Regions from separate parts of the Oerskovia enterophila genome, predicted to be linked through region 2. Evidence: predicted binding sites of a transcription regulator. Region 2 holds the regulator's gene; each other region holds the start of a gene.
What was found. The regulator LexA, encoded in region 2, represses DNA repair genes until DNA is damaged. The targets are predictions, from matches to a motif close to TCGAACANNTGTTCGA.

Region 1 (4,262 bases), on a different contig from region 2:
GTCCGGGCCGCACCCGCCCTCCGGCCGCGAGCGCCGTCGTCGGGCACCCCCGCACCGCGCGCCGCGCGGCGCGTACGATGGGCGATCGTGAAACCGGTCATTGGAGTCCTCGCCCTGCAGGGCGACGTCCGTGAGCACGTGGCCGCCCTCGAGGTGGCCGGTGCGCGCGCCGTCACCGTGCGGCGCCCCACCGAGCTCGCCGCGCTCGACGGCCTCGTGCTCCCCGGCGGGGAGTCGACGACGATCGACAAGCTGCTGCGGATCTTCGAGCTGTTCGACCCGCTGCGGGCCGCGATCGCCGCAGGTCTGCCGGTGTACGGCTCGTGCGCGGGCATGATCCTGCTCGCGGACCGGGTGCTGGGGGCGACCCACGACCAGCAGACCCTCGGTGGCCTGGACGTCACGGTGCGCCGCAACGCGTTCGGGCGTCAGGTCGACTCGTTCGAGTCGTCCGTGGAGATGACCGGGGTGCCGGGCGGGCCCGTGCCCGCCGCGTTCATCCGGGCCCCGTGGGTCGAGCAGGCCGGCCCGGGGGTCCAGGTCCTGGCGCGCACGCGCCACCGGGGCGCCTCCGCGCCCGCGTCGGGCGCCGTGCCCGCCGCGGGCGCGGGCGAAGACGCAGGTAGAATCGTCGCAGTACGTCAGGGAACGTTGCTCGCCACCTCCTTCCACCCCGAGATCACGGGCGATGCGCGGGTGCACGAGCTCTTCGTCGCAATCGTGAAGGAGTAACAGGGGTATGTCAGGACACTCCAAGTGGGCTACGACCAAGCACAAGAAGGCCGTGATCGACGCCAAGCGCGGCAAGCTGTTCGCCAAGCTCATCAAGAACATCGAGGTCGCGGCCCGCACGGGCGGCGGGGACCTCGCCGGTAACCCCACGCTCTTCGACGCCGTCCAGAAGGCCAAGAAGTCCTCGGTCCCCAACGACAACATCGACCGCGCCCTCAAGCGCGGCTCGGGCCAGGAAGCCGGCGGCGCCGACTACCAGACGATCATGTACGAGGGCTACGGCACGGGCGGCATCGCCGTCCTGGTCGAGTGCCTCACGGACAACAAGAACCGTGCCGCCGCGGAGGTCCGCATCGCGTTCACGCGCAACGGGGGCCAGCTCGCGGACCCGGGCTCGGTGTCCTACCTGTTCTCCCGCAAGGGCGTCATCGTGGTGCCCAAGGAGGGCACCACCGAGGACGACGTGATGGAGGCCGTCCTGGAGGCGGGCGGCGAGGAGGTCACGGACGAGGGCGACACGTTCGAGGTCCTCACCGAGGCCACCGACCTGGTCGCGGTCCGCACCGCGCTGCAGGACGCCGGCATCGAGTACGACTCCGCGGACGTGGTCTTCCACCCGTCCATGGAGGTCGAGGTCGACGCCGAGGGCGCCCGCAAGATCCTGCGCCTGATCGACGCGCTCGAGGACAGCGACGACGTGCAGAACGTCTACGCGAACTTCACCGCGAGCGACGAGGTCATGGCCGAGCTCGAGAACGACGACTGACCCACCACCCGGTGTGACCAAGGGCTCTCGCGCGACCGCTCGCGTGGGAGCCCTTCGTCGTGGGTGGCGCGTGAGAAGGTGAGCGCGTGCGCGTGCTCGGAGTGGACCCAGGCCTGACCCGCTGCGGCGTGGGCGTCGTCGACTCGTTGCCCGGGCGGCGCGCGCAGATGGTCGCGGTCGGGGTCCTGCAGAGCCCCCCGGACATGTCGGTGGACCTGCGCCTGCTCACGATCGCCCAACGCCTGGACGCCTGGATGGACGAGCACGTCCCGGACGTCGTGGCCGTCGAGCGGGTCTTCGCCCAGCACAACGTGAGCACCGTCATGGGCACCGCGCAGGTCGCGGGGCTCGCGATGGTCGCCGCGGCCCGCCGCGGGGTCCCGGTCGCGATGCACACCCCCAGCGAGGTCAAGGCGGCCGTGACCGGCACGGGCCGGGCGGACAAGGTCCAGGTCCAGCGCATGGTCGCGCGCATCCTGGGCCTGGCCGAGCTGCCCAAGCCCGCGGACGCCGCCGACGCCCTGGCGCTGGCGATCTGCCACATGTGGCGCCCCGCGGGCGCGCTGCAGGGCGGCGACCGCCACCAGCTCACCCCCGCCCAGCGGGCGTGGGCCGCGGCAGAGCAGGCCTCGCGCGGCCCGCGCCGCTAGGTGCCCGCGGCAGGGGCACGTGCCGGGGGAGCGCGGTGCGTCGAGGTGCCCGACGGCGAGGCTCACCCGGGCGCACGCCCGCCCGTTGCTAGAGTGGCCGCAGTTTCGTACAGGTGTTCGGGATCGGTCGCGCGCGGCCGGGGCCCGCGAGGATGCATGGAGGCACAGTGATCGCTTCGCTGTCGGGAACGGTGGCGAACGTCCGCCTGGACCGCGCTGTCATCGAGGTGGGCGGCGCCGGGGGAGCCGTGGGGTACCTCGTGCACGCGACCCCCGCGACCCTGTCCACGCTGCGCGTGGGCGAGGCGGCAAGCCTGTCCACGAGCATGGTCGTGCGCGAGGACTCGTTCACCCTGTTCGGGTTCGCCGACGACGACGAGCGCACCGTCTTCGAGGCCGTGCAGACCGTCAGCGGCGTCGGCCCGCGCCTGGCCCTGGCGATGCTCGCTGTCCACACGCCTGACGCCCTGCGCCGCGCCGTGGCCTCCGAGGACATCGCCGCGCTCATGCGCGTGCCCGGTATCGGGCGCAAGGGCGCCCAGCGCATCGCGCTCGAGCTCGGCGACCGGCTCGGGGCCCCCACGGGCGCCGGCGACGGGACCGGCGAGGAGGCGGCAGGCACGGGCGCCGCCGTGGTCGACGACCAGCGCGACCAGGTCGTCCAGGCGCTCGTGGGGCTCGGCTGGAACCCCAAGGCCGCCGAGGACGCGCTCGCCACGGTCCTGGCCCAGGCCGGCGTCGACGTCGTCGCCCCCGACGAGATCGCCGGCGCCCTGCGCGCCTCGCTGCGCGTCCTGGGCGGCCCCCGTGGGTGACTTCGACCGCGTCGGGTACGCCGAGGGCGAGGAGCCCTTCACGTCCGAGCGGATCGTGGCGCCGGCCGCGGACGACCTCGAGCGCGCGGCCGAGGCCGCGCTGCGCCCCCGGCGGCTCGAGGAGTTCGTCGGCCAGCTCGTCGTGCGCGACCAGCTCTCCCTGGTCCTGCAGGCCGCGCTGGCCCGCGGAGCGACCCCCGACCACGTCCTGCTCTCGGGCCCCCCCGGGCTCGGCAAGACGACCCTCGCCATGATCATCGCGGCCGAGCTCGGCGCGTCCCTGCGGGTGACGTCGGGCCCCGCGATCCAGCACGCGGGCGACCTCGCCGCGGTCCTGTCCTCCCTCGAGGAGGGCGAGGTCCTGTTCATCGACGAGATCCACCGGCTCGCGCGCCCCGCCGAGGAGCTGCTCTACGTCGCCATGGAGGACTTCCGGGTCGACGTGGTCGTGGGCAAGGGCGCCGGGGCGAGCGCGATCCCGCTGGCCCTGCCGCCGTTCACGGTCGTGGGGGCCACCACGCGCGCCGGGCTGCTGCCCGCGCCGCTGCGCGACCGGTTCGGGTTCACCGGGCACCTCGACTTCTACTCGCCCGACGAGCTCCAGCGCGTCCTGGTCCGCTCGGCCGGCCTGCTCGGCGTCCGGCTCGACGCCGACGCCGCCCACGAGATCGCGGGCCGCTCGCGCGGCACCCCCCGCATCGCCAACCGCCTGCTGCGCCGCGTGCGCGACTGGGCCCAGGTGCGCGGCGACGGCTCGCTGGACCTGCGGGCCGCGCGGGCGGCGCTCGAGGTCTACGAGGTCGACGAGCTCGGCATGGACCGCCTCGACCGGGCCGTGCTCGGCGCGCTGTGCGCCCGCTTCAACGGCGGCCCCGTGGGGCTGAGCACCCTGGCCGTGACCGTGGGCGAGGAGGCGGAGACCGTCGAGACCGTCGTCGAGCCGTTCCTCGTGCGCGAAGGGCTGATCGGGCGCACCCCGCGTGGGCGCGTCGCGACCGCGGCCGCCTGGGCGCACCTCGGGCTCACACCCCCCGACCCCCTTGCGCCCCGCGGCCCGGGCGGCCTGACAGGGGGACGGAACGGCTCCGGACGGACGGGGCGAACCCTGTTCGACACCGGGGCCTAGACTGGGGGAGTCTGAGCGGCGGAACTCCACGGTCGTACGGTTCGTTGGTGATCCGTACGCGTGCGCCTAGACTGCCGCGCAGATCCCAGCACAGAACAGGAATCGGTTACCCCGTCATGGACTTCAGTCTCATCCTCATCCTCGCCCTCGCCGCAGGTGCGATGTTCCTCATG
Region 2 (4,262 bases):
GGTGGTCGTCGTCGACGAGGCCCACGAGCTGAGCGACCGCGTCACGGCCGCTGCGACCGCGGACCTCTCGGTGCCCATCATCGAGCACGCCGCGCGGCTCGCACGTCGCCACGGGGGAGTGCAGACGACCGACCTGGACCTCGCGATCGGCGCGTTCGGGACCGTGGTCGCCGCGCTGCCCGCGGAGCGCTTCCCGGACGGCCTGCCCGACGACGCGCGCTCGGCCGTCGCGGCGGTCCGCGACGCGGCGCGCACGGTGCTCAGCGCGCTCAAGCCGGACACCTCGGGCGGGCCTCAGGCGCAGCCGGACACCGGGATGAAGATGGCCCAGGCCACCATGCTCCAGGTCTTCGAGATCGCCGAGCGCATGGCGCAGGACCCCACGGGGCACGACGTCCTGTGGTGCTCGCGCGCCGGCGAGGACGGTCGCTGGAGCGGGGACGGCGTGAGCAAGCTGCACGCCGCGCCGCTCGCGGTGGCCGGGCTCATCCGGACCAACCTCCTGACCGAGCGCACGGGCGTCTTCACGTCGGCGACGCTCGCGCTCGGGGGGACGTTCGATCCCGTTGCCCGCTCGCTCGGGCTCGACGACGACGGGGCCACCTGGAGCGGCCTGGACGTCGGCAGCCCGTTCGACTACCCCCAGCAGGGCATCCTCTACATCGCCAAGCACCTGCCCCAGCCCGGCCGCGAGGCGGCCACCGACGGGCAGCTCGACGAGATCGCCGACCTCATCACCGCGGCGGGCGGGCGGACGCTGGGCCTGTTCTCGTCGCGGCGCGCGGCGCTCGCGGTCGCCGAGGCCATGCGCGAACGGCTCGACGTCCCGGTCCTGTGCCAGGGCGACGACCAGCTGCCCACGCTCGTCAAGGAGTTCGCCGCAGACCCGCAGACGTGCCTGTTCGGCACGCTCTCGTTGTGGCAGGGCGTGGACGTGCCGGGCCCCAGCTGTCAGCTCGTGCTCATCGACCGGATCCCGTTCCCCCGGCCCGACGACCCGGTGAAGTCGGCCCGCGCCCGCGCAGTGGAGGCCGCGGGGGGCAACGGCTTCATGCAGGTCTCGGCCAACCATGCGGCGCTGCTGCTCGCCCAGGGTGCGGGGCGGCTCATCCGGTCGACCGCGGACCGCGGTGTCGTCGCCGTCCTCGACCCGCGCCTCGCGACGGCTCGCTACGGTTCCTACCTGACCAAGTCGATGCCGGACTTCTGGACCACGACCGACCGACGTGTCGTCCTCTCTGCGCTCGAGCGCCTCTCCGCCCTAGGCTGAGACCCGGCAGTCCACGCGGTGGACGCGGTCTCCGTCCGGCGGAGGCTCGAGGTCCGTCGCACAACGTCCAGGAGGCACAGTGCCCGCCCGTACCACCAAGCTCGCGATCGTCGGCGCAGGTTCCGTCGGATCGACCCTCGCCTACGCGGCGCTCATGCGAGGGGCCGCTCACACCGTGAGCCTCCTCGACATCAACAAGACCAAGGTGGAGGCCGAGGTCCTCGACCTCCAGCACGGCATCCAGTTCATGCCCATGGCCAAGGTCGAGGGCTCCGACGACGTCGCGGTGTGCGCCGACGCCGACGTCGTCGTCTTCACCGCGGGCGCCAAGCAGAAGCCCGGGCAGACGCGCCTGGACCTCGCGGGGGCGACCATCTCCCTGGTCCGCAACATCCTGCCGGGGCTCGTCGAGGTCGCGCCCAACGCGATCTACATCATGGTGACCAACCCGGTCGACGTCGTGACGTACGCGGCGCTCAAGTACTCGGGACTGCCGTCGAACCAGCTCTTCGGCAGCGGGACGGTCCTGGACTCCTCCCGCCTGCGCTTCCTGGTCGCGCAGCACTGCGGTGTCGCGGTGCAGAACGTCCACGCCTACATCGCGGGCGAGCACGGCGACAGCGAGATCCCGCTCTGGAGCTCGGCGACCATCAGCGGTGTGCCGCTGCTCGACTGGCAGGGGCTCACGGGCCGCGGGCCGCTCACCGCCGAGGTGCGCGAGGACATCGCGCACGAGGTCGTGCAGTCGGCCTACCGCATCATCGAGGGCAAGGGCGCGACCAACTACGCGGTCGCGCTCGCCGCCACCCGTATCATCGAGGCGATCCTCGACGACGAGCACCGCGTCCTGCCCGTCTCCTCGCTCCTCGACGACTTCCACGGGATCAGCGACGTGTGCCTGTCCGTGCCGTCGCTGCTGGAGCGGCGAGGGTGCGGGGAGCGGATCGAGGTCCCGCTGTCCGACATCGAGCTCGCCGGGCTGCGCTCGTCCGCGGACTCGGTGCGCGCGGTCGCGAAGAGCTTCGGGCTGTGACTCGCCAGGGCTGACTCCCGCGAGGGGGCCGAGGACCGCCGACAGGCGGTGCCCGGGGCACGACGAAGGGGACGGCCGGTGCGGCCGTCCCCTTCGTCGTGCGGGAACAGGAACGTCTCGAGGCGAGCGGGTCAGAGGCTGCGCAGGACCGAGACGACGCGGCCGAGGACCTGCGCGTCGTCGCCGGACAGCGGGCGGTACGCCTCGTTGTGCGGCATGAGCCACACGTGCCCGTCGATGCGCTTGAAGGTCTTGACGGTCGCCTCGCCGTCGATCATCGCGGCCACGATCTCACCGTTCTCCGCGACGGGCTGGCGACGGACGACGACCCAGTCGCCGTCGCAGATCGCTGCGTCGATCATGGAGTCTCCCGACACGCGCAGCAGGAAGAGCTCACCGTCGCCCACGAGCTGGCGGGGCAGCGGGAACACGTCCTCGACGACCTGCTCCGCGAGGATGGGGCCACCGGCCGCGATGCGCCCCACGACGGGGACGTACGACGGGGTGGGGCGCTCGGGGGACTCCTCGGCGGGATCCACGCCCTCCACGCGCGGGAAGCCGCTGCCTGGCAGAGCCCTGATCCCGCGCGAGTCGTCGGTCTGGACGACCTCGATGGCCCGAGGACGGTTCGGGTCGCGGCGCAGGTAGCCCTTGCGCTCGAGCGTCGTCAGCTGGTGCTTGACGCTCGACGGGCTGGTCAGGCCGACGGCCTCGCCGATCTCGCGCATGCTCGGCGGGTAGCCGCGCTGCTCGACCGACGACCGGATCGTCTCGAGGACCAGGCGCTGACGCGCCGTGAGCCCGTCCCCGCCCGTCGCAGGGTCGGGGAGCTCGTGCACCTTCGCGAGCCTGCCCGTGGTGTCGGCCACCCGTCCCGCCATCGTCGTCTCCGCCCTGCTCGGCCGTTCCGGTCCTTGTCCTGCGGAGTGTGCGCCGAGAGCGGCGCCGCCTCCTGGTAGAGCTCCCGGCCGCCTGCGCGCGCCCCGAAGGGGCCCGACATATCGGACGACCGGTACAGGTCCAGGGTAGGTCACCACGCGACACGAATCAAACACATGTTCGAGCATGTCTCGACAACGCGTGCAGTCGGTGATAGAAATCGTACAGATGTTCGACGTACAGGTGTTCGAACCGACCGGGGAAGGCGGTTCGGGCACCCCTGGCGAAGGAGTGGACATGAGCGCAGTGGTGTCGATGGACGAGTGGCGCACGGCGAGGCGTCGGGCGTCCGTGCCGGTGCCGGCGTCGGAGGGCCCCCTCCGTCTCACGCGTCGCGGTCGGGTCGTCCTGACGGTGCTCGCCCTCGGGCTTGTGGTGCTCGCCGTGCTGTGGGGCGGCAAGGCCTTCGCCTCGGGCGCCGGCGAGCCGCGCGAGGTCACGGTGCACGCGGTCCAGGCCGGCGAGACGCTCTGGCAGCACGCCGCAGCGCTGGCCGGGGGTGACCGGGACGTGCGTGACGTCGTCGACGAGCTGATGGCCCTCAACGGGCTCTCGTCGGCCAGTCTCGACGTCGGACAGCAGCTGTTGCTCCCGGTGGGCGAGGGGTGACGGGCCGCTCCGGCGGTTCGTGCTGGCGCTCGCCGGGGCTCTGGTGCCGCGTCTCGGCAGGTTGCGTGTGAGACAGGGGTTGCGCACTGCCCTTAGGTTCCCCTAAGTTAGTACTGCCTCACCAACCCGGCTGGGGGGTCGGTCGGTGGGGAGGAGACGCGCACTGCCGCGTCTCCGCAGTTGCGTCGACGTCTGCGAGGCGAGTCGCGGACGTGAGATGGGGACGGGGGCGTCCCGACGGAGGTGGCCGGTTCACGGCCACCTCCGTTCTCCGTTTGTGACCGATGCCCGGGGCGGGGCGCCTTGCATGTCGCCGAGCGGGCGACGTACGTTCGGGGCGCACCTCCGGAGCGGCCGCTCCGGAGCCAGGCCGACCAGCACAGGAGACCTTTCCCATGCACTGTCCGTTCT
Region 3 (4,262 bases), on a different contig from region 2:
CTCGGCTTCATCGTGGTGACCCTCGCGATCACGACGATCGCGAGCCTCGCGAAGGACCGTAGCGACCGTCGTCGCCTGGAGAAGGAAACCTACTGATGCAGCACGAGCTCCCGTTCTGGTTCGAGGCGGCGTCGCTGACGTCTCTCGTCGTCCTCCTGCTCGTCGACCTGGTGATCGTGGGCCGTCGCCCGCACGTGCCGTCGATGAAGGAGAGCGGCCTGTGGGTGGCGTTCTACGTCGCCCTGGCACTGGTCTTCGGTGGGCTCGTCGCTCTCGTGGGCGGGAGCGCCCCGGCGGTCGAGTTCTACGCGGGCTGGCTCACCGAGTACAGCCTGTCGGTGGACAACCTCTTCGTGTTCGTCATCATCATGACGAGGTTCGCCGTACCCCGTGAGCACCAGCAGAAGGTCCTCATGGTGGGGATCATCGTGGCGCTCGTGCTGCGCGGCGCCTTCATCCTGGCGGGCGCGGCGATCATCGCGCAGTTCGTGTGGGTGTTCTACCTGTTCGGCGCGTTCCTGATCTACACCGCGATCAAGCTCGTCGCGGGCGGGGACGAACCGGAGGAGTACCAGGAGAACCGGATGATCCGCTCGCTGCGGCGGGTGCTTCCCCTGTCGCAGACGTACGACGGCGGCAGGCTGCGGACCGTGGTCGACGGCAAGAGGCTCTTCACGCCCATGCTCATCGTGTTCCTCGCGATCGGCAGCACGGACCTGCTGTTCGCGTTCGACTCGATCCCCGCGATCTTCGGCCTGACGCAGGACCCGTTCATCGTGTTCACGACGAACGTGTTCGCGCTCATGGGGCTCCGTCAGCTCTACTTCCTGCTGGGGGGGCTCCTGGAGCGCCTGGTCTACCTGCCGATCGGCCTGGCGGTGATCCTGGGCTTCATCGGGGTCAAGCTGATCCTCGAGGCGCTGCACGAGAACACGCTGCCGTTCATCAACGGCGGGCACCACATCGAGGCCGTCCCCACGGTCCCGATCTGGCTCTCGCTCGTGGTGATCGTGGGAGCGCTCGGGGTCACGACGGTCGCGAGCCTGCTGCGCACGCGCGGCCAGGACAAGACGGAGACCGTGCCCGACGACGTCGACGTGGCCTCCTAGTCGGCTCACCCGGCGCACGCTCGGCCCGGTACGCCACGGCCCGCCTCCCCTCGGGGAGGCGGGCCGTCGTGCTGCACGGTCTGGGTCGGGAGCGCGGGCCCGGTCGTGCCGGGCGGGTCCGGGCGCCGCAGGCGGAGCCGCGCGGGCCGTCCCGGGTCAGATGCGGTCGGACCAGGGGCCGAGCACGGGAACCCAGGGACGGACCGTGCGACGCGTGATGACGTTCTCCCGGGCGAACGGGTCGGCGTCGAGCGTCGCCGCCACTCCGGCCTCGTCGGCGGCCTCGACCAGGAGGAGCGCCCCTGCGGGGTTGGCGACGTCCTGGGCGAGGGGACCGGACGCGAGCAGGGTGCCCTGCTCAAGCAGGCCGCCCAGGAAGGCACGGTGCTCGGGGCGGAACGCGTCGAGGACGGCGGGCTTGTCGGCGTACGTGTAGGTCACGGCGAAGATCGGCATGTCGCTCATTCAAGCACCTCGAGCGGCACGGGCCTCCCGAGGTCCGCGGCCGCTGCTACCAGCCTCGTGCGCGCCACTCCTCGAGGTGGGGACGCTCGGTGCCGAGCGTCGTGTCCGCGCCGTGCCCGGGGTAGACCCACGTCGCGTCGTCGAACCTGTCGAAGAGCCTCTCGGTGACGTCGGCGTAGAGGAGTGCGAAGCGTCCAGGGTCCTGCTCGGTGTTGCCCACCCCGCCCGGGAAGAGCGAGTCTCCCGTGAACAGGTGTGCGCGCCCGGAGACGGCCCCGGGTGCGGTGGCGTGCTCGGGCTCGCGGTACGCGAGCGCGACCGACCCAGGTGTGTGGCCGCGCAGGGCGACGACCCCGAGGGTGAGGTGCCCGACGACGAGCGTGTCGCCGTCGTGCAAGGATCTGCCGACGCCGACCTCCGTGGCACGGGTGACGGCATCGGCGTCGGGTTCGCCGACCGCGACCGTGGCTCCCGTGACCGCCACGAGGGACGCGAGCGCGGCGATGTGGTCGCGGTGACGGTGCGTCGTGACGACCATGTCGAGGCGGGCCGAAGGCGAGCCCTCACGGACGAGCTCGGCGAGCCGGTCCGGTTCGGCAGCAGCATCCACCAGGAGCTGGGCTCCGCTCCTCCGGCAGGTCAGGAGGTAGGCGTTGTTGTGCGACGTCCCGACGGCGAGCTTGCGGACCTCGATCTCGTCCAGGACCCGCAGGTCGCTCGGACCTCCGACCGCGACGTCTCCGGTGTATCCCACGAGCCCTCCAGGTAGTTTCGGTCGGTAGCCGGCGGGGTGGCTGAACCGACGGCGGTCGGCTGGTCGTGTGACGAGCCTCTCGTCGAAGTCTGGCACGGCGAGCAGATGGCTCGGAGTGCTGGTCAGGGGCATGGCGCAGGCGCCGTCGGCTCGCCGGTCGGGGCGACGCCGGTCGTCCGCGTCTCGAACAGGTGTGCGAATGTCAGGGGCGAGGCATACGATGCTTCGGTGAGCAATCGCCTTGTCATCGCTGGTGCCCGTGAGCACAACCTCCGCAACGTCGACCTCGACCTGCCGAGGGACCAGCTCATCGTCTTCACGGGGCTGTCGGGGTCCGGCAAGTCCTCTCTCGCGTTCGACACGATCTTCGCGGAGGGGCAGCGTCGGTACGTCGAGTCGTTGTCCGCCTACGCCCGTCAGTTCCTGGGGCAGATGGACAAGCCGGACGTCGACTTCATCGAGGGCCTCTCGCCCGCGGTCTCGATCGACCAGAAGTCGACCAACCGCAACCCTCGCTCGACGGTCGGGACCATCACCGAGGTCTACGACTACCTCCGCCTGCTGTTCGCACGCGCCGGGACCCAGCACTGCCCCGTCTGCGGAGAGAAGGTCCAGGCCCAGACGCCGCAGCAGATCGTCGACCGTCTCCTCGAGCTGCCGGAAGGGACTCGCTACCAGGTCCTCGCCCCCGTCGTGCGCGGCCGCAAGGGCGAGTACAGCGAGCTCTTCAAGGAGCTCCAGTCCAAGGGGTTCGCGCGTGCCCGCGTCGACGGCGAGGTCGTCCAGCTCACGGACCCGCCTGCGCTCGAGAAGAAGCTCAAGCACGACATCGAGGTCGTGATCGACCGTCTCGTCTCGCGCGAGGGCGTCCAGCGCCGGCTCACGGACTCCGTGGAGACCGCTCTCGGCCTCGCAGGTGGCCTCGTCGTGGTCGAGCTCGTGGACGCGGACGCCGACGACCCGCAGCGCGAGCGCCGGTTCTCCGAGAAGCGTGCGTGCCCCAACGACCACGAGCTCACGCTCGACGAGATCGAGCCGCGTACCTTCTCGTTCAACGCGCCCTACGGCGCGTGCCCCGAGTGCACGGGCATCGGGTTCCGGCTCGAGGTGGACCCGGACCTCGTGATCCCGGACGACGAGAAGTCGCTCGCCGAGGGAGCCGTCGCCCCCTGGGCCCAGATCTCCTCCGAGTACTTCAACCGCGTCCTGACCGCTCTCGCCTCGGACCTGGGGTTCTCCATGGACGTGCCCTGGCGCGCGCTGCCGCAGCGCGCGCAGCAGGCCGTCCTCTACGGCCAGAACCACGAGGTCCACGTCCGCTACAAGAACCGCTGGGGCCGTGAGCGTCAGTACTCGACCGGCTTCGAGGGCGTCGTGACCTTCCTGGAGCGCCGTCACGGCGAGACCGAGTCGGAGTGGTCCAAGGAGAAGTACGAGGCGTACATGCGCGAGACGCCGTGCCCCGTCTGCCAGGGCACGCGCCTCAAGCCCGAGGTCCTCGCGGTCAAGGTCGGCGACAAGTCGATCGCCGAGGTCTGCCGTCTGCCGCTGCGCGAGGCCGCGGCCTTCCTCGGCTCGCTCGAGCTCGGTACACGCCAGAAGGCCATCGCGACCGAGGTGCTCAAGGAGATCGACGCCCGTCTGGGCTTCCTGCTCGACGTGGGCCTCGACTACCTCTCGCTCGAGCGCCCCGCCGGGACCCTCTCGGGGGGCGAGGCGCAGCGCATCCGGCTCGCGACGCAGATCGGCTCGGGGCTCGTCGGTGTGCTGTACGTCCTCGACGAGCCGAGCATCGGTCTGCACCAGCGGGACAACCGGCGGCTCATCGACACGCTCACCCGGCTGCGCGACCTGGGCAACACGCTCATCGTCGTCGAGCACGACGAGGACACCATCCGCGCCGCCGACTGGATCGTGGACATCGGCCCCGGGGC

Region 1: ruvA (Holliday junction branch migration protein RuvA) is a predicted target of LexA. The motif match lies at 2,254-2,269, and genes of this name have one in related genera.
Region 3: uvrA (excinuclease ABC subunit UvrA) is a predicted target of LexA. The motif match lies at 2,512-2,527, and genes of this name have one in related genera.

The regions. Positions count from the first base shown of each region.
Region 1 covers NZ_JBIVFZ010000003.1:97,775-102,036, reverse strand. The annotation lists gene pdxT (pyridoxal 5'-phosphate synthase glutaminase subunit PdxT) at 85-732, shown strand; gene ACIPWA_RS09810 (YebC/PmpR family DNA-binding transcriptional regulator) at 740-1,498, shown strand; gene ruvC (crossover junction endodeoxyribonuclease RuvC) at 1,585-2,148, shown strand; gene ruvA (Holliday junction branch migration protein RuvA) at 2,316-2,963, shown strand; gene ruvB (Holliday junction branch migration DNA helicase RuvB) at 3,016-4,089, shown strand; gene yajC (preprotein translocase subunit YajC) at 4,206-4,262, shown strand, end outside.
Region 2 covers NZ_JBIVFZ010000001.1:992,982-997,243, forward strand. The annotation lists gene ACIPWA_RS04360 (ATP-dependent DNA helicase) at 1-1,270, shown strand, start outside; gene ACIPWA_RS04365 (L-lactate dehydrogenase) at 1,350-2,303, shown strand; gene lexA (transcriptional repressor LexA) at 2,435-3,184, opposite strand; gene ACIPWA_RS04375 (LysM peptidoglycan-binding domain-containing protein) at 3,480-3,851, shown strand; gene nrdR (transcriptional regulator NrdR) at 4,247-4,262, shown strand, end outside.
Region 3 covers NZ_JBIVFZ010000006.1:157,046-161,307, reverse strand. The annotation lists gene ACIPWA_RS18070 (TerC family protein) at 1-96, shown strand, start outside; gene ACIPWA_RS18065 (TerC family protein) at 96-1,109, shown strand; gene ACIPWA_RS18060 (YciI family protein) at 1,266-1,574, opposite strand; gene ACIPWA_RS18055 (MBL fold metallo-hydrolase) at 1,621-2,328, opposite strand; gene uvrA (excinuclease ABC subunit UvrA) at 2,557-4,262, shown strand, end outside.